4 regions of the Paenibacillus wynnii genome follow, and region 4 is predicted to be linked to each of the others. Evidence: riboswitches for the same ligand, from Rfam matches in the RefSeq annotation. Region 4 holds a riboswitch; each other region holds the start of a gene.
The links. A riboswitch is a leader RNA that binds a small molecule or an ion and turns the genes downstream of it on or off. The one in region 4 is predicted to bind cyclic di-GMP.
Positions count from the first base shown of each region.

Region 1: linked by a shared signal. The riboswitch ahead of PWYN_RS08615 (transglutaminase-like domain-containing protein) and the one ahead of PWYN_RS23400 (response regulator) in region 4 are both predicted to bind cyclic di-GMP.
Region 2: linked by a shared signal. The riboswitch ahead of PWYN_RS27955 (GGDEF domain-containing protein) and the one ahead of PWYN_RS23400 (response regulator) in region 4 are both predicted to bind cyclic di-GMP.
Region 3: linked by a shared signal. The riboswitch ahead of PWYN_RS28665 (anti-repressor SinI family protein) and the one ahead of PWYN_RS23400 (response regulator) in region 4 are both predicted to bind cyclic di-GMP.

Region 1 is NZ_JQCR01000002.1:1,348,744-1,354,709, forward strand. It holds rRNA gene PWYN_RS08610 (16S ribosomal RNA) at 1-1,038, opposite strand, end outside; gene PWYN_RS08615 (transglutaminase-like domain-containing protein) at 1,517-2,326, opposite strand; cyclic di-GMP riboswitch class I at 2,340-2,420, opposite strand; cyclic di-GMP riboswitch class I at 2,485-2,565, opposite strand; gene PWYN_RS08620 (class D sortase) at 2,678-3,337, opposite strand; gene PWYN_RS08625 (GtrA family protein) at 3,373-3,777, opposite strand; gene PWYN_RS08630 (glycosyltransferase family 2 protein) at 3,767-4,750, opposite strand; gene PWYN_RS08635 (glycosyltransferase family 39 protein) at 4,786-5,966, opposite strand, start outside.
Region 2 is NZ_JQCR01000002.1:1,414,076-1,420,041, reverse strand. It holds gene PWYN_RS08895 (MDR family MFS transporter) at 1-878, shown strand, start outside; gene PWYN_RS08890 (GGDEF domain-containing protein) at 883-1,968, opposite strand; gene PWYN_RS27955 (GGDEF domain-containing protein) at 1,949-3,079, opposite strand; cyclic di-GMP riboswitch class I at 3,189-3,272, opposite strand; gene PWYN_RS08880 (MarR family winged helix-turn-helix transcriptional regulator) at 3,477-3,944, opposite strand; gene PWYN_RS08875 (MFS transporter) at 4,418-5,323, shown strand; gene PWYN_RS08870 (ABC transporter ATP-binding protein) at 5,718-5,966, shown strand, end outside.
Region 3 is NZ_JQCR01000002.1:1,636,821-1,642,786, forward strand. It holds gene tnpB (IS200/IS605 family element RNA-guided endonuclease TnpB) at 1-916, opposite strand, end outside; gene PWYN_RS09910 (aldo/keto reductase) at 1,056-2,033, shown strand; gene PWYN_RS09915 (helix-turn-helix domain-containing protein) at 2,114-2,458, shown strand; gene PWYN_RS28665 (anti-repressor SinI family protein) at 2,586-2,732, opposite strand; cyclic di-GMP riboswitch class I at 2,767-2,851, opposite strand; gene PWYN_RS09920 (2-oxoglutarate dehydrogenase E1 component) at 3,395-5,966, shown strand, end outside.
Region 4 is NZ_JQCR01000003.1:1,700,599-1,706,564, reverse strand. It holds gene PWYN_RS23405 (diguanylate cyclase) at 1-2,298, shown strand, start outside; cyclic di-GMP riboswitch class I at 2,354-2,440, shown strand; gene PWYN_RS23400 (response regulator) at 2,543-2,917, shown strand; gene PWYN_RS23395 (PIG-L deacetylase family protein) at 2,931-3,686, opposite strand; gene PWYN_RS23390 (MFS transporter) at 3,689-5,029, opposite strand; gene PWYN_RS23385 (PH domain-containing protein) at 5,111-5,539, opposite strand.

The sequences.
Region 1 (5,966 bases), on a different contig from region 4:
GGGGCACTATCTCTAATGCTTACATCGGGATGTCAAGACCTGGTAAGGTTCTTCGCGTTGCTTCGAATTAAACCACATACTCCACTGCTTGTGCGGGTCCCCGTCAATTCCTTTGAGTTTCAGTCTTGCGACCGTACTCCCCAGGCGGAGTGCTTACTGTGTTAACTTCGGCACCAAGGGTATCGAAACCCCTAACACCTAGCACTCATCGTTTACGGCGTGGACTACCAGGGTATCTAATCCTGTTTGCTCCCCACGCTTTCGCGCCTCAGCGTCAGTTACAGCCCAGAAAGTCGCCTTCGCCACTGGTGTTCCTCCACATATCTACGCATTTCACCGCTACACGTGGAATTCCACTTTCCTCTTCTGTACTCAAGCCACCCAGTTTCCAGTGCGACCTCAGGTTGAGCCCAAGGTTTAAACACCAGACTTAAATAGCCGCCTGCGCGCGCTTTACGCCCAATAATTCCGGACAACGCTTGCCCCCTACGTATTACCGCGGCTGCTGGCACGTAGTTAGCCGGGGCTTTCTTCTCAGGTACCGTCACTCCGGTAGCAGTTACTCTACCGGACGTTCTTCCCTGGCAACAGAGCTTTACGATCCGAAAACCTTCATCACTCACGCGGCATTGCTCCGTCAGGCTTTCGCCCATTGCGGAAGATTCCCTACTGCTGCCTCCCGTAGGAGTCTGGGCCGTGTCTCAGTCCCAGTGTGGCCGTTCACCCTCTCAGGTCGGCTACGCATCGTCGCCTTGGTGAGCCGTTACCTCACCAACTAGCTAATGCGCCGCAGGCCCATCCCTCAGTGACAGATTGCTCCGTCTTTCATTCTCTCCTCAGGTGAGGAAAGAAATTATCCGGTATTAGCTACCGTTTCCGGTAGTTATCCCAGTCTAAGGGGCAGGTTGCCTACGTGTTACTCACCCGTCCGCCGCTAAATGATTTTGAAAGCAAGCTTTCAAAATCACTCCGCTCGACTTGCATGTATTAGGCATGCCGCCAGCGTTCGTCCTGAGCCAGGATCAAACTCTCCAAATTGTATTTAGAAAGAGCGATTGCTCATTTTTGAAACATCTGACGAGAATTAAAAAATTCTCTGATCATGGTCTTCAAGAAGTCCATGATTTTGGATTTTACTCTCGTAAAATCCCACTCACTCGTTGTTCAGTTTTCAAAGATCAAGTTCTCGTTGTCGGCGGTTAATGTCTCACCAGCAACTCTTATAATATATCATATCCAACCGTGTAATGCAAGCTCTTTTTTCAACTTCTTTTTCGAGCTCGGCATCAACATTTCTTGGCCGGAATAAGAATATATCATGTATAGAAATCAATTGCAAGCTTTTTTTGAATGACTTCTTTTTAGTTCATCATTCATTGGTGTAGGCAAATCTCTGATAACGCTTTCTTATAATAACTCAATACTAGCTCAAAAATCAACCATTACACAAAAATAAAAACAACCTGCTTAATAGTTAAGCAGGTTGTTCATTTATCACGTTTACTTTTAATTTGTATTAGTAGAATTTAGCCGAGGTATATTTGCTGGAGCTTTTGATTAATTCGGCTGTTTTCTTGTTCTTTATCAATCCAGCATCTACTGTTGTATCAACGGTTACCCATTTCCCATTCAGTAGAACTTCATTCCAAGCATGGTACTCACTAACATAACTCGTGTTGCCCATTACCAATTTGGCTGGAATGTCTACGCTACGTAGCATCGCAGCGAACAAGGAAGAGTAATCATAACAAATACCTTTTTTGTTCGTGATCGTATTATTAATATTAGGGATGTAATCCGTAGCAACATTGGCTGCCAATGTGTAGTCATACTGTACGTTCTTAACGATGTAGTTATAGATTGCTTTCACTTTGTCTTCATCTTTGGTCAGGCCTTGTGTCAGTTGTTGAGCTTTCTGGATGGCTTTATCTGAGGAATTCCATTTAATATTCTGAACAGAATTCAAATATACAACATTAGTATTGCTTAGAGATAAGTCAACTTCTTCAGAGTATATCACTCTGTACTTGTTGCCTGTTGTGTTCTCAAGAACTGACACCTTGTAAGAACCATTACCTTGTTGGAGGGGGAAAACTTCGGTTTGATTAGAGGATACCAGGTTATAAGTGTAGCTGCTATTATCCTTAGTAATCATTAGCTTGGTACGTTTATTCGACGGCACTTCATATTGTACTCCAATTACACCTTCAGCTAACTTTGACGTGTTCAACCAAGTGGTATCGGTAGTTGCTGCTTCTGCTGTAGTAACCTGTACTGAGGTAACTAACACGAATAGTGTCATTAACATGAAATAGAACTTCTTCATGGATAAAACTCCTTTCGGTAGCTGGCTGTCATCCTTTCGGGAAGACCCTTTAGCTTTGCGTCCCTACCTTTCGATAGGTTTGCCGTTATCGTTGTAGCTTTATCTACATCTACTAGAATCATAGGAGCGAGTAGATTAAAACAAAAAAAGCCTCTTTATTCGGTAGCTGGCTGCCATCCTTTCGGGAAGGCCCTTTAGCTTTGCGTCCCTATCTTTCGATAGGTTTGCCGTTATCGTGTTTAGCTTTATATCTATTATATTACCATGTTTTCGGTAATACTCAATAGACTGGTTGATAGAATCCTCTATTTTATAATTATATTTTACGATAATTCAAATTCTCTACATTATTCAGGGTAACTTGGCATGAATTATAAGACGGTGCGTCGGATTGACCAGCGGATCACAAGTAATAAGTGTAAGGATCGAGTCCTTGTTATTGCCCTTAAGAACAGAAACGTCCGTTGGCTCCACGATAGAAATATCATAAACTTCATAATTATAGTCTTGGTTCTTGGTCTTTACCGTAATAATGTCACCTATACCCACTTCATTTAATCTGTTGAACAATCTTCCTGTCTTTCTGGCTCTATGAGCAGCAATTGCTGAATTACCAATCTCACCTAGGGGTGTTGTTTCTTTCATATGTGCTGCTGCATGCTTCATATTCGCTTTCGTAGCTCCTTCAAGCACAGGAAGCTTCAGGTCTATCTTATTTATCTCGATGAGTGCAATCACATCTCCGCCAACCTCCTGCTGAGCCTGAGCAGAGTTGTCCCCTTCTGTCTGAGCTTGCTCGTCCAACGTGGATTCCTCAGCAAGCAGCTGAGTAACCTTAGCATATCTGCTTTGTAGCTCAGCATCATTAGAAGGAGTCTCACTATCTCTGTAACTCTGTTCCGCTTCATTTACCAGCCGATTCTGCTGCCAATCGTTAAACCACTCATTAGCTTTCGGATACAGTATGACCAAAATACCGCATAGTATCAGCAGGTAGGAAAACTTTCGCATAGAATGCACTCCTCTCTATTAATAAGATAAATATATCAAAAAACCCATTTTCGGCTGCCAAAAAAATTGATGACAACCGTTACAAAGGTGACCATAACCTTAGCCATTAATACTTGAACCCCGAATTTGTCAGTCAAAAGGTTCATTAACAGCAGGGAGATACCCAGCACTACCAGATTAAGTAGAATAAATCTCAATAGCTGCTTGCGGTCAAAGCCATCTGTGCTGCTACGCTCCCGGTCTCGGAAGGTCACCTTTTTATTAAGAATAAAGCTATTGGCAGTACCTGCACTGTAGGAGATGACTTGAGCCACACCATATACCATCCCAATGGAATGTAATAATGTAAATATCGCAAAATCAACCAATGTGTTAAGAACGCCAACTGCGTTGAATTTTAGAAATTGAATGACTCCGACACGCAGGCTTTTATCGGACATGACGTTGTACCTTCAGACTTGCCTCAGATATTTCTTCATCATCTTGGTATCCTGTCGTCTCACGAACAATATAAAGCGGTCTGTCTTTGGACTCATCATAAATCCTACCGATATATTCACCGATAACACCAAGCAGCATTAGCACGATACCATTGAAAAGCAGATTAACCCCTACAATAGAAGCCCAGCCGGGTACGGTCCACGAGGTGAATAATCTCTGGAACAATACAAGAAATAAGTAAATAAAGCTGGCAAAGGAAAGAAAGAAGCCAATATAGGAAGCGATTTTGAGCGGCTTATGTGAGAAAGAGGTTATTCCGTCTAATGCAAAGCGGATCATTTTTTTCAACGGATATTTGGTCTCGCCTGCAAAACGCTCTTCCCGTACGTATTCGACCATAGTCTGGCGGAAGCCCACCCAGCTTACCAAACCTCTAACATATCGATTCTTCTCTTTCAGTCCTCTTAGTACATCACATACTTTACGGTCAATAAGACGGAAATCACCTGTGTCCGTTGGAATCTCCACACTCGTCATACTGCTTAGAAGCCTGTAGAAGAGCTTAGCCGTTACCTTTTTGAAAAGAGTCTCTCCATGTCGTTTCAATCTCTTCGCATATACAACGTCGTAGCCTTCCTTCCACTTCTCGATCATCTCTAAAATGACCTCCGGCGGATCCTGAAGATCTGCATCGATCACTACAACCGCCTGACCTTCTGAATAATCCATACCCGCGGTTATTGCTACCTGATGGCCAAAGTTACGGGAGAAATCAATCAGCTTTACGTTCTTATCACGATTAGTGATTTCCCGCATAATTTCTACTGTACGATCACGGCTCCCATCATTAACAAATAAGAGCTCATAGGACTCCCCGCAGGTGTCCATTACTTTTTTTAATCGATCGTACGTGTGGGCAATAACTTCTTCCTCGTTGAACATAGGAATAATTACGCTGTATCTAGCTTTCATTACGTTCCTCCTCAAGCATAGTCATTCTTCAACATTTAAAACACCCAGGTGGGGAACCAGCGTAAAAAATATTTAACATAATCCCCGTTAACCTCCATACCCGATAGCACCGGATAAAATGCGATAAACAACAGCACTGCAAGCCCCATAAAGATATAACGAATGTAACGGGATTTTGGGTGCTTACCGTCAAGAAGCTTCATCATATAAACAAGACTAAGAATTAGAAATGGCACCATAGCAAAGTAGTGATAAAGAAAAGTCTCACGCGGAACAAGCATCCAAGGTACAAATTGAGAAAAGAAAGCGATCCAGATCATGTACAAACTTTTATCTTTACGTTTAATAGACAGCCATAAGGCACCCAACACTGCAAAGATTCCCACCCACCAAATGAGCGGATTACCCAGAGTGACAATGCTGGTTACTTTACCCGCAGGAAGACCTTCGCCACCGCTGTAGAACCAGACTGGTCTCTTCATAAATGGCCACTGCCACCAGGATGATGCAAAAGGATGCGTAGCTACTAGCTGACTATGGTAGTTGTACATATTCTTCTGGGCATCAACTAAGCCTTTAAGCGTGTAACCCTCCGTTGTCGGTGTCAGAACAGGGATGAAAGAAAGACTATATACAAGGACAGGAATAAGAACAAAGAAAACTATGCAGCTGAGCAAGGTAAGAGTCGTGTTCTTCCAAAAGACTTTGACAGCCCCCTGGCTGGCATGTTTCAGTTCCTGATCACTAAGTTTCCCTTCAACCAAAACTCTCTTGGCCGCACGATACTGCTTATGACGCTCGAACAATACTAGAGCGAGCATAATCGCCAGCCCGGCACCGCCATACAGCACGATCCATTTGGAGGCTACTCCGATCCCGAAGAACAATCCGGACCAGAATAAGGGAACCAAGGTTTTTCTAAGTGGAACCAAATAGAAGTTCATAGTGAAATACCGCTGCATGAAATAGAACATCAGCATGATGAAGAAGACGCCGTACACATCTATAGTGGAGATACGCGTTTGGGTGAAATGCATGAAATCTAGAGCAAATAATCCTGCAGCAAGAACGGCATATCTACTCTTTCCAAACAAGCGCAAAGCCATAATGTAGATGAGCGGAAGCATAGCTATTCCAAAAAGCGTGCCGATAATGCGCCAACCGAACGGATTCACACCGAACAGCTCCATCCCGATAGCAATAAGCAACTTCCCAA
Region 2 (5,966 bases), on a different contig from region 4:
CAGGTATGGGAGCCCTGCTCTTTGGGCTGACCGTCGGGGGACAAAGCCTTGCCTGGTCATCTCCGCTGTTAGTTATGATATTGTCAGCGTCTGTGTTGCTGCTGGTAGTGTTTCTAAGAGTAGAGCTTAAGGCCTCTGAGCCCATGTTGCCGCTGGGATTGTTCTCAATTCGTAATATTGCTGTTTCTACGGGGGCCAATCTGCTTGTTAGCACATTAATTATCGGTCTCTCTACATACGTGCCGCTATGGGTACAGGGTGTATCTGGTAAAAGTGCGGCACTCTCAGGGTTGCTTCTAGCTCCTATGTCTGTGGGCTGGATGTTCGGCTCGATTGCCGGGGGACGCATGATTCTCCGATCCGGCTCCCGAAGAACAGCTATGCTCGGTTTGGCTATGATCTCTATTGGCGCGGTGGGTCTGACTTTTATGTCGGAAGGCTCCTCACAGATTTTCTTGCTGTGTCTCATGTTTATTTGCGGTATAGGTTTTGGGTATGTTTCCACTGTCTTTACCATTATTGCTCAATCCTCAGTCGGGCATGAATTACGGGGTTCATCGACGGCATTAAATACGTTCACAAGGTCTTTGGGACAGACCATCGGGGTCGCCATATTTGGTTCATGGCTGAACTTCAATATAGATAGACTGCTGAAGAATCAGCCTGGATCCCAAGTCACGGGTGATGATATCAACAAGCTCCTTAACCCGCAGGAAGGTAGTAGTCTGCCGTCCGCTGTTAGACAAAGCCTGCATTCGGCCCTGGAGGGTGGGCTTCATTTGCTGTTTATCGTTATGGCCGTTATTGCACTGCTCTCTTTGCTGATTTCCTGGGGATTGCGTAGTTCTGTGCCTTCCTTGCAGGATAGTGCAAAGTAAGTTCTTACCAAGCCACTTGATTCTTACCGTTACGTTTAGCCCGGTACAGTGCTGCATCAGCTTGACGAAACAAGAGATCACGATCCTCAGTTTCATTTAAAAGATGGCAGCCAATACTAATGGTGATATTATGGCCGCGGAGCTCCTCAATAACGGCTTGCTCCACTTGGGTGCGAAGCCCTTCGAGCCATTCCACGGTCTGCAGGGAGTTCAGTCCACTAATGATAACGGCGAACTCCTCGCCGCCATAGCGTGCAGCGAAGCAGTTGCTATTCGATTGCTCTCTCAATACTTCTCCTATTCTTCGAATAACCGTATCACCTGTTAAATGTCCATATTTATCGTTTACCTGCTTGAAATTATCGATATCTATTAAGGCCAGGTGCAGGGGATAATCCCGTACACTATCCATTTCTGCGCGTAGACGTTGTTGGAAGCATCTATGATTGTTAAGACCAGTCAGGGCATCTTTGCTTGAGACTTCATCATTAACTTTCTTCTGAATACGGTGTTTCTCCTCATTCATTAGTGCCGCTTTTTCACCGTTTATAATTTTAAGCCCACGATATACGATTCCGAGACTGGCTAGTGTTATAAATAGTATTAAGCTGTATCCCACAGCCTTTTGATACATGGGCAACTCAAACCTGTAAGAAGGATTGAAGAGCATAATGGCCAGATATGGCAACAATGTACTGAAACATGCGAATAACACTTTTCGATATTGAAAGTAGAGGACGGAGGAGAGAATGGGCAGAACAACCACAATTTGGACGCCCGAGACATCGATTGGGGCCATCGCTTGAATCAATGCAGCGAATCCGGAACCGATGGAGATGATTGCATAATCCTGCCACCGCTTATCGAGATGATAGACAAGCTCAGCTAGCAATAAAATCCCGAGTAGAATGCCATTTTGAAGTAAAATGTATTTCAATAGGTGATGGATCGTAGAATGTTGTTGTATGGCGAAAGGCCATGTTCCAATAGTAGCTAAGAACATTAATAGTCCAACCAGCCAATATAACGTTCTTATTTTACGATTCCAATCACTTAACTTCTGAGAGGTATTAAGAAAAATTCTGATCATAACCCGACACTCCATTCCAAAGGACTTGAATACGATTCTTACCCGTCCGCTTAGCTTCGTACATCAGAGCGTCCGCTGATCTGAACAGATCATCCTTTCCCATACCCCTCTGATATTGAACGATACCCATACTTACTGTTATCTTATGATTATCAATAGAGCCCAAACGCAGTTGAGATACTTGTACTCGAATTTGTTCTAGCAGTTGAAGGCTTTGATCTATTGTTTTCCCTGTCAGGATGAGCACGAACTCCTCTCCACCGTAGCGTACCGCAACATCTTCACTGGAGATTGCAGCAAGTAATAGCTGAGCTGTCTCACGTAGCACCATGTCTCCCTCACAATGGCCGTACGTATCGTTAATGTTCTTGAAATTATCAAGATCCATTACAGCAAGACATAAAGGAAGCCCGTAACGCTCATGCTGCTCAATAAGAGAGACCATGTAGTCTTGGAAAGTTACATAATTGGTAAGACCCGTCAAATGATCATATTTCGATTGATTCTCAACGGCAATTGAATCGGCGAACGCCTCTACTTCAGAACGTACGGCACGTTCCAGAGCAGCTATAAGCTCCACACCTCTTCGCAGTATCATTTCCCCAATAAGGCTCGTACCCATAATCATACCCATGATCGTAAATAAGTCATAAATCATGACTTGCTGGCGCAACGTTTCTACAAAGCTATACAAAATAAAATAACAAATCAAAGACATGACAGAAGCAAACCAAAGCCTAGAGCGTCTAAAATAAAGAATAGAAATGATGATAGGAATGTCGAGTGCGATGTACAATCCATTAATTCGAGTGCCGAAGGTGAGCATAACTACAATGGCAAACACAAATCCAAGTGAGATGAGGATGAAATCTAGATTAACTTTGATATAACGCAGTGCCAATTCAGCAAGTAATAAAGATATCCCAAAGGCTGTAGTTGAAACTAATATGGTAGGTAGAAAGATAGCCTCAGATTCCTTATTCGCTACCTCGCTTGCCAACAGGTGGAAGATTAACCCGGCAATAAGGATAAGCCCGGCCATCAACCAAAAGAGATAAAGTACCCACCTATTCAAAATTTTGTTTTTTTTCTGGAGGGTTATGCTCACCATAAGTCAATCACCGCTTTTTTTGATTATTCACTATCCAAAACTATCAAGCCGCCATACAAGATTGTAATGTTGAAAAATAAAAAAACACACCCCGAGATCTAAGATCTCAAAAGGTAACTGGCTGGCATAGCTTTACGCTGTAGCCCCTGTAGCTTTGCGTCCCCGTGTTTCCACGGGTTTGCTCTTTTCTTTTATTTTGGTATGTTCTACTTAGATTATCGGTTGTTTTATCTGAAAATACAATACTATAGTCTTATAAATAAAGGTATTTAGACCTAATATTTTTCTATTTAACTAGGATCTATGTTTAAGCTGCGAAAAAATACGAAAGTTTTTTGCGTAATAAAAAAACAGCAAGTCTCGTATTGGGAGACTTGCTGTTTTGAATTCCAATCTACTATTTGCGTGGAAGCGGAGAGAGTTTTTCAGCCTGCAGGCCCATCTTTTTGAGCAGAATGATCATTTGTTCCTTCTCTTCATCACTTAGGCCGCTAAAGGCAAGGTGGATGCGCTCCGAATATTTCGGATACATCTCATTCATCAGTCGTTCGCCTTCTGTAGTTAATTCCGCAAAGATTACACGGCGGTCACTTGGGCAAGGCTTGCGTTGAAGATACCCGCGTTCTTCCAGCTTGTCAATTACATAGGTAACATTTCCGCTTTGCAGCAGAAGCTTGGCGCCAATCTGTTGAATAGGTTGGGGTCCTTTGTAATAGAGGACTTCCATAACAGCAAAAGCTGTAGGATTAAACCCTTCAATCTTGCTGCCGGTAACAGCATGTTCGTTGATGCTTTTGAAAGACTTGGCAAAAACCCGGTACAAATGCAGTGTTAATTGAGTATCGCGTTCATAGGATTGTATCATGCTTCTCCACCCTTATCTTTAATCGTGTGATCTCGTCGCACGGCTAGTAGTATATTGTCTGATTTGAAAGGGTCACCTGTGCAGCGAACCTATTTATAGCTTTACAATACGTCAAACAATGGAAGAAGAACATGTGATTTGTCACAATGAGCACACTTTTAATTATTAAAAATCAAACAATTATTAAAGATAATAAAAAAATTAAAGACTTTCATATCCGCCCTTGTACGCAGGGCAATTTCAGCCTCTGGCAGAGGTCGTACTTACATCTGCGGACGGATGAAGGGTGTCTTGCTCTGTTTTAATATGGATAAATAAGGAACTGAGGAGACAGGGGAGTGACCGGAAATGAAAGAATTTCAAGATCATCAGGCCAACAAGGAAGGGAAACTATCGGCGAATAGGCCGTTTGTTCTATTAATTACTGCGCAGCTAATATCCAATGTAGGGGAAGCGGTAAGCTTAAGGAACTTGTGCCTCAAGCACAGATGGACAGTGCCGTTGCGCTCAGCTCTTCAATAGAGCAAATTACCAAAATCATCGGACCCGCACTTGGGGGCTTGCTGGTTGCCGGGTTCGGCATCTCGGCGTGTTATCTTATTGATTCGGTTACCTATCTTATTTCTGCGGTAATCTTGCTGGGACTTCCTCATAAGGGGGCTTTCAAACTGGAAAATCGGGATACAACCGTAGATAAGCTGCAAAAACAACAATCCTTTAGACATGAAATGGAGGCCGGTTTACGTATTATTGCTGGAATGCCGGCAGTGCTTACTGGCATCGTCATGCTGGTATCTGTTCTCCTGGTGCTGCAAATTGCTGATTCCCAGATCGTGACACTCTTTCGTGAAATCCCGGGTATTAACGGTGATCTGCTAGGCTGGTGTGTAGGGGCAAGCGGGTTAGGGACATTGTTCTCGGCATTGCTCGTGAGTAAAAGGAAAGGCGGAACCCGTCCTTTGATCTACATGGGGGCTGGTGCAGTTCTTATGGGTACTGTCTTCGCAAGCGCCGCGCTCATTACCTACTATGTTCAGGCGGGGATCTTAATGAATGTGGCCCTGTTCGGTTCCTTCTTGCTGGCAGGATTGGGTGCCGGCCTAGCCTTTATACCCTTTCAGTCTATGCTGCAGCAGCGGACGCCGGAGGCTTACACAGGCCGTGTATTCGGTACCGTAGGCAGCTTGACGAGTGCGGCGGTTATTCTGGGGCCGGTAGCTGGTGGAGCCTTAGTGACGGCCTCGGGGCCAATATCTGCCTTCCTCCTCTCAGGTATACTGACGCTGTTGCTCGGATTAGCTCTTCTAATTCTTCGTGTTAAAATTGAGAGAAGAGATGAAGCGGCAACTATTCGAAAAGAAGCAGTGGCGGCATCGTAAATTCCTTTCCCAATATACCCACGGATATTACATCATGGATGGATTAGAGAAGAATTTAGTAATGTTTTCCGCTGAAGTAGCGGAGAGGGCGGAACAATTGCGGAAAAGCGGTAGCGGTCGCCCGAAAGTTTTCCGAAGGAAAACTAGCTTCGAAAGCATCAGCTGTCTCCGGGTTTTTACCGCTAAGGAAAATAAATAAAATCTGGAGATCACAGCGATTGGAGCAACGGACCGTTCGCGGAGCGTCCACCAGAACACCGGCTTCAATCCTACTCTGAAATAAAGAGCGGTATGCTTAATACAAAATACAATGTATAATACCGCTCATCGGATAGTGAATTATAGATGTGGCATGGAAACCATATGTCACCCATTAACATTTAGGAGATGGAGTATGGAAGAGATAGAAACAGATCAATCCATTGTGCTTGACGTATATATTGAAGAGGCAGGATATGAGGCAGGGGATCCGCGCATATCCGATATTACGTTTCAGGTTCGGAGCGGAGAGCTGCTGGGTTTGATAGGGCCCAATGGTGCCGGCAAAAGCACAACGATCAAGACGGTTCTAGGTTTGCTGAAGCATGCCAAAGCTAAAGTTAAGCTGGGGGGTTCAAATAAGTCTTACGCTTATGTGCCGGAG
Region 3 (5,966 bases), on a different contig from region 4:
GGCGTTCGAACTCGCTCCAGGACGCATCGGCAATCGATTTCGCCAGCTTATGATTTTTGAGCATATTCGCTACATGAAGATTTTCTAGGCTGATCGTTTGGTTTTCACGGATCAGTCTGGTGGTGAGTTGGTGCAAAAAATCATGGCGACCGTTCGCAATCTTCTCGTGGATTTGGGCAACCTTCTGCTTGGCTTTAAACCAATTGGAGCCGCCTGTCGTGCGACGAGCCATGCGGCGTTGCCAGAAGGCTAACTTCTTCTCGTAGTGGCAAAACCACTTTGGGTTAGCCACACGTAATCCATCGGAGCAGATCGCAAACTCCTTGAGTCCAAGGTCTATGCCAATCGCCTTGTTGTTCTGCGGCAGGGGATGTATGTCAACCTCACAGACAATGGATGCAAAATACTTACCAGCCGCATTTCGTCGCACGGTGGCAGAAAGGATACGTCCCTCTAAGGCTCTGGAGTTGGCAAACCGAACCCAACCGAGCTTCGGGAGCTTAAGTTTGTTTTCTTTAATTGCAATGTTGCCGTTAGTCTGTTTCGTGGTATAGCTTTGCACGGGATGCTTACGGCTTTTAAAGCGTGGAGCCTGATTCTGTTTTTTAAAGAACCGATCAAAACTATCTGCCACGTGTCGAACGGCGGATTGCAAGGCGATACTATCCACCGTTTTAAGCCAATCAAACTGCCCTTTGAGAGCAGGAAGTTGTGTGGCACAGGTGTTGTAGGATAAGCCTTTGCCTGTTGTCGCATAGGTATCGTTCCACAATGCCAAGAAATGATTGAAGACGAAACGGCAACAACCAAACATCTGATGGATGAGTTGCTGTTGTTCCTTTGTCGGATAGATTCGGTACTTATAAGCTTTATGGACCCGTTTTTGTGAACCAAAATCTTGATCCGATGACAGCATGCCACACATCTCCTTTCAAAAGGGTTATAGGGAAATATTAGCACATATGTTCGGTTTCTTAAACCGCCGATTCATCCCCAACCTATAGAGGTAGGGGTGTTCTTGGCTTTTATTGATAAATATACACGGAGGGATTTCATTGCTGAAAACGTTACCTTTGAACAAACGCGGCATTCCGGCCAGCCGTATTGCACTGGGCTGTATGGGTCTTGGCGGAGGCTGGGATCGCGAGCCCATTACGCTGGAGAACATTAAGCAGGGGCATGAGGCCGTGGATGCCGCGCTCTCCATTGGCATCAATATGTTCGACCACGCTGATATATACACCCGTGGGAAAGCAGAGAAGGTATTCGGCCAGATCTTCAAAGAGCGTCCAAGGCTGCGGGAAGAAATAATTCTTCAATCCAAATGCGGAATTAAGTTGATGGAGCCGGGGGATGTTTCCAATGTTTTTGATTTCTCGGGCGAACACATTCTTAACAGTGTAGATGGAATCCTATCCCGGTTAGGGACGGAGTATATTGATATCTTGCTGCTGCATCGCCCCGATCCATTAATGGACCCGGAGGAAATAGGCGCTGCACTGCGTCAGCTAAAGGCCGCTGGCAAAGTCCGTCATTTCGGAGTCTCCAATATGAGCGCCGCCCAGATTAAGCTGCTTCAGGCATCCTGTGACGACCCTTTTATCGTTAACCAACTGGACATGAGCCTCGCGAAAATTGCCTGGCTGGATACTGTTGTGAGTGTAAACCGCGCGCCTTGGAAAGATAACACCTTTCCTGAGGGGACGCTTGAGCACTGCCGTATGGAGAATATTCAAGTTCAGGCATGGGGACCGCTCGCCCAAGGTATATTCAGCGGTCGTCCGCTGGATGATCAGCCGGAGAATGTCGTGAATACCGCCGCTATGGTGAAGTCTCTTGCTGAAGAGAAGAGCACTACACCTGAAGCCATCGTTTTGTCTTGGCTAATGACTCATCCGGCAGCTATTCAGCCAGTCATCGGAACAGTCAATCCTCAACGTATCGCTGCTTGCGGAGATGCAGACCAACTGGAATTGTCCCGAAAAGAGTGGTATGACCTTTATGTCAGCTCAAGAGGCGTCCAACTTCCCTAATTATCCCAATGTATTAGACTTTGTTCATTGATTTGATTTTTGTTATAATAGTATTAAATATCGTTAAGGGGCGTTGTCACATGCCAGAGAATTTGGGTCAACGCATCCATCAGCTACGTCTGGAGAAAGATCTCTCCCTATCCGAACTTGCGGATAGAGCTCATGTTGCCAAATCTTACCTAAGCAATGTCGAAAGAAACATTCAATCCAATCCCTCTATCATGTTCATTGAAAAGATCGCCGATGCGCTTCAGGTTTCTATGCATATTCTACTTTATGGTGAGCTTTCCGAGACTGAAGAGGCCCTTCTGGATTCCGATTGGTTCGGCCTTGTACAGGATGCTATGGCTTCAGGCGTTAGCAAACAGGAGTTTAAGGAGTTTCTGGATTATCAGAAATGGCGTCTTGACCAAAAAGCAGATTAATTTAAAAGCACCAAGAAGAAATATAAACAAAGTATACTGAAAACTTATACTTTGCTTATATTTGCAAAAAGCACAGCGAAGGTCGCTGTGCTTTTTCGTATGTAGCTGCCTCATCGTGTAGACTCTTTTACATGACCTGTAAAGATCTCTCATTGAAGAATTGCCGAACCTCTTCGGCTTTAATCCCTGCTTTTTTAGCCTTTAGGAGCAAATAGACCCATTCTAAATCCAGATCTATCTCACGTAGCCCTCCGTTATCCACCTGGTTGGACATTTCCAAAAAAATCTCCTCCTAAGATTCTAAGTCCCCAGGCAGTCCAGCCATCATAGTATTTCTACCTTAGACCTGAGACTTTGTGTCCCTGCCTTTCAGCAGGTTTACCCTTTACTGTACCCTCTAATATTAAAGGGTCGGTCTGTATTTCGATGATTCAGCTCTGTGCAATAACATTATACAAGGTATTGAAGGAAAAGTGTGTCGATTTGTGTAATTTTTATTGATAAGAATAGAGAGACAAATAGCTGATTTTGGCAATACTTGTACCAATAACAGCGTTTATAAGGAGTGATTAACTATTAATATAGTATGTAGAAAACTAGTGCTCTGGTATGTAATTAATAAATACCCAATTTTTAAATGTTGAAACGGGGGTTTTTAAGAAAAAAGTAGGACGGTAAGATCATTTTCATAGTCCTTTGGTTTGATAGCGATTGTTAGCATTCGTTATATGAATAAGGTATAAACCTATACCGTTTTGCGAACGGATTGGACAAAAGTATGAATTGATTACAACAGACGAAAGTAGCACAATAGTATAAGGTAATAAAATTTAAATTAGGTTATGATTATTATAGAATGAAAACGCAATCATCGCAGCTCTGAAAGCGCCTATACTTGCGCTTAAATTGGAGTTCATCCGTTAGGAGGATTTATTCATGGCAGCCAAAGAGCCCCACAACGAATCCCTTTGGAGTAAATATTACGGACCCAATCTCGGTTATATCCAAGAGAAATATGAGCAATTCGTCAAAGATCCGGCTTCTGTAGAACATAATTACCGGGACCTTTTTACAATTTCTGGACCTCCTCCATTGACTGCAGAAGAACAGCAAGACCCACAGCCAGTAGTTTCCGGAAATACGGAATGGCTTAAGAAGGCCGTAAGAGCATCCAAACTGATTGCCAACATTCGAATTCACGGCCATCTGGGAGCTAATATTGACCCGCTTGAGCGGAAACCAAACACTATGGCTAAATGGCTTAACCCTGAAACCTATGAGTTAACCCGCGACGATCTGGTTGCATTACCTGCTTCTCTGATTTGGGAGAATGCTCCGGCGGATGTACTTACCGGATGGGATGCCTATCACCGGATGCTTCAAATATATACACAAACCATCGCTTATGAATTCGGGCATGTGAACGCTGAACAGGAGCTCCGTTGGCTGAACAGCCAAGCGGAATCACCAAGCTCCCCCTCCCCTCTGAATAGTGCGGAACGCAAAGAACTGCTTAAGCGGCTCGTTCAGGTAGAGCAGTTCGAAACCTTTTTGCACAAGACATTTGTGGGACAAAAACGCTTCAGTCTCGAAGGAAACGATGCCCTCGTCCCTATGCTGGATGAAATCGTACGTGCCGCCGCACATGATGGTGCGGAGCATATTCTAATGGGCATGGCCCACCGCGGGCGGTTGAACGTGCTGGCTCATATTCTGGGAAAACCCTATGATATTATTTTCTCTGAATTCCATCATTCTCCGAACAAAGAGCTGTTCCCCTCTGAGGGGTCAATGGGCATTAACTATGGCTGGACAGGAGATGTGAAGTACCACTTAGGTGCAGATCGCGCAGTCCGTGAAGGTGAAACCGTGCGGACCCGTCTGACTCTGGCGAATAACCCCAGTCATTTGGAATTCGTAAATCCCGTTGTGGAGGGCTTTACCCGTGCTGCTCAGGAAGATCGCAGCACACCGGGAATGCCAATCCTCGATACCAATAAAGCCATGGCGGTTCTGATGCACGGTGATGCCGCTTTTCCAGGAGAAGGCATCGTTGCTGAAACCTTGAATATCGGCAAACTGAACGGTTATCAAAATGGCGGTACGATTCATATTATCGTTAATAATCGCATCGGGTTCACAACAGAAAGCGAAGACTCCAGGTCTACCCATTATGCAAGCGACTTGGCTAAAGGGTATGAAATTCCAATTGTACATGTGAACGCCGATGACCCGGAAGCCTGTGTGGCTGCCGTTCGTCTGGCCAGCTCTTACCGTAATTTGTTCAAGAAGGACATTGTTATCGACCTTATTGGGTATCGCCGCCACGGTCACAATGAAATGGATGATCCTGAAACAACCCAGCCTATCGTATATGGCAAGGTTCGAACCCATCCGACCGTCTACAATATTTACGCTGAACGTCTGATTCAGGATAAAGTCACTACTCTTGATGAAGTGAAGAAAGTATATGCCGAGGCCGAGAGCCTTCTGCAGGAAGCTTATGATAGTATGAAGGAAGGCAAACATAAAAAAGGTGAGAGCAAATCAGCCGTCCCACTACAGACTGGCGATTCCAGTTCACGCGCTACAGCTGTTCCTCTGGACACTCTGCGTGAGATTAACCGCCAGCTGTTGACCGTTCCCGACGGTTTCCAGGTCTATCCGAAGCTGCAGCGAATTCTACAGCGCCGTAAGGATTCATTGAACGAAGGCGAAAAGGTAGATTGGGCATTGGCTGAAAGCCTAGCTTTTGCCACTATTCTGCACGATGGAACACCTATTCGTCTAAGCGGTCAGGATTCACAGCGGGGCACCTTTGCCCATCGCCACCTTGTTCTACATGACAGTGAATCCGGAAAGCGGTTCTCCCCATTGCATCAGCTGACGGATTCCAAGGCATCTTTTGCGGTGTACAACAGCCCACTCTCCGAAGCCTCTGTTCTTGGATATGAATACGGATATAACGTATTTGCACCCGAAACTATGGTGCTTTGGGAAGCGCAATATGGGGATTTCGCCAATGCTGCCCAAGTCATTTTCGACCAGTTCATTGCCGCCGGACGTGCAAAGTGGACGCAGCGAAGCAATCTGGTTGTCCTTCTCCCGCACGGCTATGAAGGGCAGGGTCCTGAGCATTCCAGCGGCAGGCTGGAACGCTACTTGCAATTATCGGCAGAGGAGAATTGGACCGTTGCCAACCTAACTACCGCAGCGCAATATTTCCACCTCCTGCGTCGTCAGGCAGCCTTATGCGGTCAGGGAGATGCCCGTCCACTGGTTATTATGACTCCTAAGAGCCTCATCCGCAATCCGCGCAGCACCTCGAACGGTACGGAGCTGGCTGCAGGACATTTCTTGCCGGTATTCCCTGAGTCGTCACTGGGGCAGAACCCGGGTAAAGTGAAGCGGCTGGTTGTATGCAGCGGGAAAGTAGGGGTTGATTTGCAGACAGAACTGGAGTCGGGTCGGGATCAGGATTGGTCTTGGCTGCATATTCTCCGTCTGG
Region 4 (5,966 bases):
CTGGAGAACAGCAAATCCATCGCCATGATTGAGAATACGAAGTATAAGGAAGCCCTGGCGACTGCTAAGCTGTTCAGACAGCAGCTTCTTAGCCTTGCGGGAGAATTAGACGACATCCTTTCTCTAAATGACGGGACCTTCAGCGAAAAGGCCTATGTTGAGCAGCTTGAAGAAGCGAAGTATTATTCAGGGATTGCTATTTACTATATTTATAAAATGAAGCTGCATTTCACTTATGAAAGCTACAAAAGTTCGTTGGAGTTTATAGACAAGGCGTACCCGATTATAGATACACTTGCAGGGTCTGCTTTCATGGAAGAGTTCGCTTTGTACACATTCCTGAACTTAGCTTACTGTTATCAGGACTTAAATACCTTTGAGAAAGTTAAGGCAAAAGCAAGAATGCGTAAAGAATTCAGCAGGGTGAAAAAATGGGCGAAGCATTCCCCAACAAATTTCCAGCAGCATGAATACCTAATGAAGGCAGAATGGGCCAGAGTTTTTTCCGGAAAGGATGAGTTGGCTGGTAAATACTACGATCTTGCAATCGAAGCCAGTGAAAAAGGGGATTTTGTAAGGTACAAGGCGCTGACGAATGAACTGGCCGCCAAATTTTATTACAGCAGAGAGTATAGAGAGTTTGCCGCGTACCTTCTAAGACAAGCTCTATATTACTATACCGTCTGGGGTGCCAAGGGTAAGATTAAGCATTTAAGTGAACAGCATCCTAATACGATGATCAAAATTAACACCAAGGATTTCTTACTTGGAAAGACGATTACTGATTTCACTGAAAGTATTGATTTGAATTCTATGATTATGGCTTCGCAGGCGATTTCCAAGGAAATTGATCTGAACAAACTGCTGGAAGCACTAATGGACATTGTAATTAAAAATGCGGGGGCCCAAAGAGGCTGCATCGTGATGAGATCCAACTCCAACTTGCTTGTGGAGGGGGAATATAGCCCAGAACATAATAAGATAAATGTTGTGATCCACGACTACTCACTATATCGGAATTTACCAGAGTCTATTCTGAATCATGTGGAGGAAAAGGGGGAAAGTCTGATCTACAACGATGCTTTTTCTGAAACGCAGTTTGTAAATGACTCGTACATTGTTAAGCATCGACCTAAGTCAATGGTGTGTATGCCGTTGATTAATCAAAACAAGACGATAGCGATCATATATCTGGAAAATAATCTGGTATCAGGTGTATTTACAAAGGAACGGATGAAAGTGATCAATCTGTTATCCAGGGAAATGGTGTTTTCACTTGAGAATGCTAGTTTATACTCCGATCTGGAGCGATCCGAAGAGAAGTATCGGGAGCTTGTCAACAACTTGCAGGACGGTATCTTTATTACTCAAGACAAAAAATGCAAATATGTAAATGCGGCTTTAGCCGATATGCTGGGGTATGAGATGGAAGAAATGATAGATCAGCCCTTCGAGAAGTTCATCAGTGAGCCGGAGAGGAAAAAAGTGATGCACTTTTACTCGAGAAGGTTTGATGGGAAGAACGCTCCCCAAGAATATGAAACAAGTCTTAGGTATAAGGACAATACCCGTGAGGTATATGTGATTCATAAAGTAACGATAATCAACTATATGGACAAGCCAGCCATTCAAGGGACGGTTAAAGATATAACCGAGCGAAAGAAGGCGGAAGAAGAACTTAGACGACATAAAGAGCATTTGGAAGAACTGGTAGTGGAACGGACTCAAGAGCTGGAGCTGAACAATGATGAGCTTAATAAATATATTCAATTAATTGAGAAAATCTCTATAACGGATGAATTAACAGGTCTGTACAATAGAAGATACTTCAATAAAATCTTTCAAGAGGAAGTAGATACAGCCGCCAGAAATAAAGACTATTTAACCTACATCATGCTCGATATCGACTATTTCAAAAAATATAATGATACGTATGGGCATTATGAAGGCGATAATATCCTGCGCAAGCTTGGGGAGAATATTAAAGAGTTCGCCGGAAGGGCCAACGGTTACGTATTTAGATTGGGAGGAGAAGAATTCGGTATAATTGTCTCCGGTTTTACTCCCCAGCAGTCTGGGCAATTTGCCGAGGGGATTAGAAGGAATGTCGAGGATTTACGAATAGAGCACGCGATGAGCTCCGAATACGGAATCATAACCGTTTCAATAGGTGTAGCGGTAGTCACATTGGAAGGTCTCCGTGAAGAGGATATCTACAAGCTCGGAGACGATGCCCTATATCAATCCAAGGCTAGGGGCAGAAATTGTGTTACGCTGTTGATTGACACTCTTTTATAATTGTACTTGAAAGAAATACTATAAATGGCTATTATATATTTAGGTCTTTTTAACTATATATCAAGGGCAAACCTATTGAAAGGTAGGGACGCAAAGCCATGGGTCTAAGGTTCCTACGAACTACGAAAGCCAGGTTGCAGGTTGAGAATTTTTTTGATTTGACCTTTTAAGGTCATTGAACCCTTCAACTGCTGAAGGGTTTTTTATTTTTACAAGCTTTTTTGAAGACTAGGAGGCTACTGAGATGAAAAAGGTTCTTATTGTGGATGATGCAGCATTTGTGCGGATGAGTTTGCAAGTATTATTAAGAAAAAACGGTTTTCAGGTAGTTGGTGAAGCGGGAGATGGACACACAGCTATTAAAAAATATGTCGAATGTCAACCTGATATTGTTACGATGGATATCACCATGCCGGAATGCTCAGGTATAGATGCTCTCAAGGGAATAATGGAAATTGACCCTAAAGCAAAAGTAGTTATGATTTCCAGTATGGGTCAAGAGAAATTAGTTCGGGAAGCCATGATAGCAGGTGCAAAATCTTTCATATTAAAACCGTATAGTGAGGAACGTGTAGTTAAGACACTTCAACAAATTGCTGATATGGGTGTTTTTGTTTAGCTATTTTGTTCCCTTAGATATGAATAGCATCTACGAAGCAATGTAAATGGACAGGAGAGAGTACCTTAAGACCTTCGCCTATTTCAAAATCCTTCCCTTCTGCAAGCTGTCTGCCTTTCTCTTTGAAATAGATACGGTATAATGCCAGGATCTCGTCGTTAAATTGACTGCGGTGCAGTTCTATAGCTTTGAATTTCTTCTCAAAGGCATCTGTCGTATCTATTATTAGATTTGGGTTGGCCGTGAAATAAAAACCGATAGCCGATACTTGCCAAGGGTGGGTAAGGGTGCCTTTAGGATATCGGGCAAGACCTGAAGAGAGGAAGGCATGCGCAACCGCTTTTCCCGTAATAATATGATCATAGTGCGCTTCATAAGTAAGCCAAGGGTCGGGGCAGAATATGGCTTCTGGTTTCACCGTTCGAATAATCTCGGCAATTTCTCCAGCTAAACGAGGAATGTTCTCTAAAGTACCATCACCGTAATGTAAAGAATGGAAGACCGAGGCTCCAAGGAAACGTCCGGCTTCCTCCAATTCTTTAGTGCGGATCTCGGCGACTTCTTCATGGGTTAGACGCTCATCCATGGAACCCAGATCACCGTTGGTCACCGTTAAGTAATGAATTTCGCAGCCTTTGTCAGCATAAGTAGAAATAATTCCACCCATTCCAATTTCGTTATCATCCGGGTGAGGCTGTACGCACAATATTCTTTTATAATTATGGATGTCAGGAGGGGCCATCAGGGTATTCAAGCTAGATATGTCCAATTCTACACACTCCTTCTATGAGTCTCGAGTTCAATCAACATCTGATTTCTCTGACTATTGCTTAAGGTATAAAAAAGTATTGGAATGATAGCAATCACAAAACACAATGCCGGTAAAACAAACATCACAAAACTTAAACCCTGTTGAAGATTGGCGGTAGCAGGTTGGTTCTCAATATAATTCAACAATCCCAGGCTCGCACCAATGATCAACTTCGAAACAGCCCCGCTAAATTTAGTGATAAAGGTATGCGTTGAGAATACAATCCCCTCGCCTCGGAAGCCCAGCTTCCATTCGGAATAATCAATAGTGTCTAACAGCATGGAGGTACTTACAATTGTGGTCACTCCTGAAAAAAAGAAGCTGACGGCGAATAATACAAGCGTAAATGTTATATTGCCGTCTCCTTTAAAGTAAGGAACCAAACAGGATAGGCTGCCTAATATGCAAGAAATAATAAATACTCTCTTATGTGAAAATACACGGAGTAGCTTTGGTGTCACGATCATCCCCAGCAACATTCCTACAACTAGACTCATTCCCAACTGACTAATATAGCTCGAATCGCCCCAAACATAAACCACATAATATAGTTGAATGCTCTGTCTTATCCCGATAACCAAATTGACGATCAAAAGGGCTGACAACAAAGTTAACAAAGGTTTATTCTTGTATATAGTTTGCAGATTTCTACGAAAGGGGATTTGTTCCGCAGGAGGGGCTACCCTCTCTTTGGTATGGAAGCCTGCCAGAAATATGGAGATAGCTGCGATTACGGCAATAATCATTGCGGAGTACAAATAGGCATGAGTATCTCGTTCTCCACCGAAAGCTAACAGTAATTGAATGCCTCCGACAGTTATAGCGACCGCACCTATCATTCCCCCGATTTTCCCCAAGGTTACGAGGAGCGTTCGTTCATTAGGATCTTTAGAGATTACAGAAGATAGTGCCCAAAGCGGAGTATCACAAACGGTGTAAAGCATCCCCCAAAGTAAATAAGAGACAGTGGCAAAAACAAGCGTCGTCGTAGATGAACCGCCAATATCCCAAAAACATAATACGGTAGCAGCGGCAATCAAGCCCGGGGCAAACAGTAGGTAGGGTCTGAATTTCCCCCATCTCGTTCGGGTTTTATCGGTGATCATGCCCATTAAAGGGTCCAGACAGGCATCAAATATACTTGCGACTACTAATATAGCGCTAGCAGTTGTCGCAGATATCCCTAATAAATCCGTGTAAAAAAACAAGATATACGTGGACATAAAGCTATATAAAATATTCTGGCCCAGCAAGCCACCCGAGAAAAATAACTTCTCTCGCATTGAAATTGTTGTCCCCAATGTTCTTGCCTCTTTTCTGTTTTCTTAACATAACGATGTCCCCCACCAACACACTGGCAGAGGACATATTCGTACTTTAGATCAGGAATTCAGACGTTTACAATTCTCGCTGGCAATACTGACCAATGCTGTATACAAAGGCTGTACATTGAATTTCTTGCCGAACTCGAACTTATACAAGGACGTCTGCAGATTGTTGGACTTGTGATAAGGTGAGGTAATGTAATGAAGCGTAACTTCGCAATCCTCGAAGCCCGTACCGCCCGTTTCCATAGTAACCTCATAGATGGAATTAAGATGTATGGAGGCAACGCGGGTCTTTTTCCCTGTTACTCCCTGATGATCAATTAGAATCAAACGGTCATCCGTAATAATAAAAGCATCGCGGACCAGCTTGAACCCCATCCGAATCTCTTCTTGGGGCGTAAGATAAATCCCGTATTGACTCTTTAACTCAGAAATACTTATCTCAGAATAGTTACCCAACAATCCACCGAACAAGTTAACCATTATTTTGCCTCCTGTTATCAAAAATCTATTGTTGTTGAATTGATACTTGTACATTGTTGATATTCTCCGTAGAATGACAATATCCTGCTTAATTCTTCCATAAATCCAAAAATGTGCAGGCTATTGATGAAATTATATAGAACCAGCGGAGGGATAACATGGATAAGGAAAAAGAGATGAAATCTGACGGTTTTCCTCGGAGGCTTATTGGAACATGTACACTCATTTCCGGAGTAGCAACAATTGCAGCGATGATCAACTCAATATCCTCAGGAGAATATGGCTTATTATTTCTTTGTCTGTCTTGTACGCTAATTTGCCTGCTAAGCTTAATTAATAAAAGCCGCTCTAAATGACGGAAAAAATCTCAATTCTCTTTATCTAATCTTATGGTATAGTTAAAATCGGAGTGACAAATATTCCATTA